DNA from 2 places in the Dactylosporangium sp. NPDC050688 genome. Region 1 is predicted to be linked to the other one. Evidence: predicted binding sites of a transcription regulator. Region 1 holds the regulator's gene; the other holds the start of a gene.

Region 1 (2,394 bases):
GGCACCGACGAACAGGATGATGCCCCACGTGATGTGGAAGTTCAGAGCCTCGTTCGCGTGCGCCTTCACCGTGGGCGACTCGTTGCCCTTGACCAGCAGCGCGACCAGCGGGGCGATGAAGCCGAAGAAGATGCCACCGAAGTGGGCGATCAGGGCCCAGGTCTTCTCGTCGCTGTTGGCGTAGCCGACCGGACCGGCGCCGGCGTAGCCGCCCGGCTGCTGGTAGCCGTACTGGCCCGGCTGCTGGTAGCCACCAGGCTGCTGGTAGCCACCGGGCTGCTGGTAGCCACCGGGCTGCTGGTAGCCGCCCGGCTGCTGGTAGCCCGCGCCGCTGGTCGGCGGCGGGTAGCCGCCACCGGAGACCGGCGGCTGCTGGGAGTAGTCGGGGGCCGGCGGCGGATACTGGGCCCCGCCCGGCATCGAATACGAGGGCGGAATATTCGGGTCCTGCGGAACGCCGTACTCCCCAGGGCGAGGTGGTTCACTCATGGGGGCCACGGTAGGTGCACCGATCAAGGATGGCCAGCGACGCGGCATGACTTCTTTTGGACAAAGTTCCCGCAGACCATCCCAATAGCGGCGGTTCGCACACATGACGATCATTCCGTGGGCGGCGGAGGCGACGTAGACTGGCACTCGCAAAGTGGGAGTGCCAAGTCTCGGGGAGGTGCGTATGGCGCTCGACGACCGAAAGCTCGAGGTGCTGCGTGCCATCGTCGAGGACTACGTCGCCACCCAGGAGCCGGTCGGTAGCAAGGCCCTCGTCGAGCGGCACAACCTGCGCGTCTCCCCGGCGACGGTCCGCAACGACATGGCCGTCCTCGAGGAGGAGGGCTACATCCGGCAGCCGCACACCAGCGCCGGCCGGGTGCCCACCGACGCCGGCTACCGGCTGTTCGTCGACAAGCTGTCGCGGGTCAAGCCGCTCAGCCCCGCCGAGCGGCGGGCGATCGAGCGGTTCCTGATCGGCGCGGTCGACCTCGACGACGTGGTGCACCGCACAGTGCGGCTGCTCGCGCAGCTGACCCGGCAGGTCGCCGTCGTGCAGTATCCGAGCCTGTCGCGCGCCAGCGTGCGGCACTTCGAGCTGGTGCCGATCTCCACCACCCGGCTCATGGTCGTCATGATCGCCGAGACCGGCCGGGTCGAGCAGCGCCTGGTCGACCTGCCCGGCCCGATCCTCGCCGACGACGTCACCGAGCTGCGCCGCAGGATCAACGAGAAACTGGTCGGCAAGCGCCTCGTCGACACCCCGCCCCTGGTCGAGGCGCTCGTCGAGGAGACCGCGCCGAGCCTGCGACCGCCGATGACCGCCCTGTCGACGGTGCTGCTGGAGACCCTGGTGGAGCGCACCGAGGAGCGGATCGCCCTGGCCGGCACCGCCAACCTCGCCCGCGGCGGCCTGCTGGACTTCCAGGGCTCACTGCGCCCGATCCTCGAGGCGCTGGAGGAGGAGGTCATCCTGCTCAAGCTCTTCGGTGAGGTCGAGCCGAGCATGACCAGGGTCCGCATCGGCGACGAGAACGAGATCGAGGACCTGCGCAGCGCATCGATCGTGGCGACCGGCTACGGGCCGGGCTCCATGGTCGTCGGCGGCATGGGTGTGCTGGGGCCGACCCGGATGGACTACCCCGGCAACATCGCCACGGTGCGCGCCGTGGCACGCTACGTCGGCGATCTGCTGGGACAAAGTTGAACCTCATGGACGAGTCAGGGGCATAGGACTCAGTGGCGAAGGACTACTACGGGATTCTCGGTGTCAAGCGGGACTCCACGGCCGACGAGATCAAGCGCGCCTACCGACGGTTGGCGCGCGAGTTCCACCCGGACGTCAATCCCGACCCCGTGGCACAGGAGAAGTTCAAGGAGATCAACGCGGCCTACGAGGTGCTGTCCGACCCGCGCAAACGGGAGATGGTCGACCTCGGCGGCGACCCGCTAGCGCCCGGTGGCGGCGGTGGCGGGCCGCAGGGCGGCGCGTTCGTCGGGTTCCAGGACATCATGGACGCGTTCTTCGGCACGACCGCCAGCCGCGGGCCACGCCCGCGGATCCGGCCGGGTGCCGACGCGATCCTGCGCCTCGACCTGGACCTGCACGAGACCGCGTTCGGCGTCGAGGCCCCGATCACGGTGGACACCGCGGTCGTCTGCTCCACCTGCAGCGGCGCCGGCACCGCGCCCAACACCCACCCGCAGACGTGCGAGATCTGCGGCGGCCGCGGCGAGGTCCAGTCGGTGCAGCGCACGTTCCTCGGCCAGGTCGTCTCGGCCCGGCCCTGCTCCGCCTGCCAGGGCTTCGGCACCGTCATCCCGAACCCGTGCGCGACCTGCGGCGGCGACGGCCGGGTCCGCACCCGTCGCACCCTGACCGTGAAGATCCCCTCCGGGGTCGAG
Region 2 (2,394 bases), on a different contig from region 1:
CCCGCGGCGGCGAGCCGGGCCGCCCGCCGGGCCGCGACCGGACCTCGGGTGGCCTGCTCCAGCCCGGCGCGGGTGAACTGCATCACGGCCGCATCGGGGCCGAACTTGGCCGCCGCCTTGCGCCGCAGCGCCACCTGCGTCAGGGCCGCCGCGGCGAGGTCCGGCGGGAAGCCGGCCGCCCGCAGCGCCGACGCGGCCGCGAGCGGATCCCCGTCGGGCAGGGCCGCCGCGGCCTGGAGCGCCTGTTCGAGCATGCGTTATGAGATCCCTAGGATGCCGTTTGCCTTGCCGAGACTTTTCTTGACCTTGAACGTATAGCTGTCGCCGGCGTTCGACGAGCCCCGCACCAGCCAGTGGTCGCCCTTGTCCTCCTTGGGCTGGCTCTCCGTCCAGTTCGGCGGCGCCTTCTTGCCGCCGTAGGAGCTCGCGATCGAGTGGCTGGAGTAGGTCGCCATGCGTTGCGTGTTGCCGTTGTACCAGGCGTTGATGAAGTTGTTCACGTAGCTGGACGGGTCCGACGGGTACTCGGTCTTCTCGATCACGACGTCGGTGACGGCCTGCGGCTTGCCCAGGTTGTGCTCGTCGAGTGTGACCTGGAGCTGGTCGCCGTGGTCGTTGCGCAGGATGCAGTCGGAGCCGTCCTTCTTCACGTACTTCCAGTTGGCGTCGGCGCCCTTCTCGATGTACTGGAAGTTGGACACCGCACCGCTCGCGGCGAGCTGCTTGATGCGGCCGGAGTCGTTCTTGGTCCAGGCGGAGACGACGGCCTGGCAGTAGCCCTTGGCGTCGCCGGGGTAGGTGGGTGCCGCGGGGCTCTTGTCCGCCGCCGGCGGCTCGGAGGTGCTGGCGGAGGGGTTGGCCGGCTGGCCGCTGCCGCCGGGGCCCTCGCCGAACGCGGCGGAGTCGGTGGGTCCGGTGCCGGCGGCGGCCCCGGGCGTGCCGCCGCCGTCCTTCTTGCCGCAGGCGGCCACGGACCCCACGGTCAGGATGGCGACGATCAACGCGCCGAACAGCCTCTTCATACCGCCGAGGGTAGATCTCGGCGAGGTGTCCGGCCGCTGTGCGTCGCCTAGCCGACGGCGGGGTGATTTCGTGGCGTGTTTGGCACTCTCCTTGACGGAGTGCTAGCCAGCGACATAACCTCCGATTAGCACTCTCGTGTCGAGGGTGCCAGCCAACCGGCTGGAGCCGGCACCCGCGACGACGGCTTCACCGGGCACTCGATAGCGTAAGAATTGATACCCCAGGAGGGTATGCCCGTGACTACCGCGACGAAGGTTGCGATCAAGCCGCTCGAGGACCGCATCCTGGTCCAGGCCAACGAGGCTGAGACGACCACCGCCTCGGGCATCGTCATCCCGGACACGGCCAAGGAGAAGCCCCAGGAGGGCACCGTCCAGGCTGTGGGCCCCGGTCGTGTCGACGACAAGGGCAACCGGGTCCCGATCGACGTCAAGGTCGGCGACACCGTCATCTACTCGAAGTACGGCGGCACCGAGGTCAAGTACGGCGGCCAGGAGTACCTCGTGCTCTCCGCCCGTGACGTCCTCGCGGTCATCGAGAAGTGACCCAGACCAAGTAGAGCAGTGGCCACCGCCCCGGACCCGTGCGCGCAGCGCTGGCAGCCGGGGCGGTGTCGCTTTGAAGGGACATCACACGCATGGCGAAGATCCTGAGCTTCTCCGACGAGGCGCGCCACCTGCTGGAGCACGGCGTCAACCACCTGGCCGACACGGTCAAGGTCACCCTCGGCCCGCGCGGCCGCAACGTCGTGCTGGACAAGAAGTTCGGTGCACCGACCATCACCAACGACGGCGTGACGATCGCGAAAGAGATCGAGCTCGCCAACCCCTATGAGAACCTCGGCGCCCAGCTGGTCAAAGAGGTCGCCACCAAGACCAACGACGTCGCCGGCGACGGCACCACCACCGCCACGGTGCTGGCCCAGGCGCTGGTCAAGGAGGGGCTGCGCAACGTGACCGCCGGCACCAACCCGGCGGGCATCAAGCGCGGCATCGACCAGGCGGCCGCGGCGGTCGTCAAGGCGCTCAAGGACAAGGCGACCCCGGTCGCCAGCCACACCGAGATCGCCCAGGTCGCCACCATCTCCGCGCAGGACGCCACCATCGGCGACCTGATCGCCTCCGCGATGGAGCGGGTCGGCCGCGACGGCGTCATCACGGTCGAGGAGGGCTCCACCCTCACGACCGAGCTCGAGGTCACCGAGGGCATGCAGTTCGACAAGGGCTACATCTCCCCGCACTTCGTCACCGACGCGGAGTCGCAGGAGGCGGTGCTCGAGGACGCCTACGTCCTGGTCACCACCCAGAAGATCGCCTCCATCGAGGAGCTGCTGCCGCTGCTGGAGCAGATCGTCAAGGACAACAAGCCGCT

Evidence for each region. The regulator HrcA, encoded in region 1, represses chaperone genes, less so after heat shock. The targets are predictions, from matches to a motif close to GGTTNGCACNCTCNNNNNGAGNGTGCNAACC.
Region 2: the regulator HrcA is predicted to act here: its motif matches at 1,146-1,176, upstream of groES (co-chaperone GroES).

The regions. Positions count from the first base shown of each region.
Region 1 covers NZ_JBFAIC010000004.1:49,431-51,824, forward strand. Annotated here, with positions in the region: gene AB0H83_RS05795 (DUF4870 domain-containing protein) at 1-489, opposite strand, end outside; gene hrcA (heat-inducible transcriptional repressor HrcA) at 674-1,696, shown strand; gene dnaJ (molecular chaperone DnaJ) at 1,729-2,394, shown strand, end outside.
Region 2 covers NZ_JBFAIC010000002.1:191,310-193,703, reverse strand. Annotated here, with positions in the region: gene AB0H83_RS03270 (methyltransferase domain-containing protein) at 1-254, opposite strand, end outside; gene AB0H83_RS03265 (hypothetical protein) at 258-1,022, opposite strand; gene groES (co-chaperone GroES) at 1,254-1,568, shown strand; gene groL (chaperonin GroEL) at 1,661-2,394, shown strand, end outside.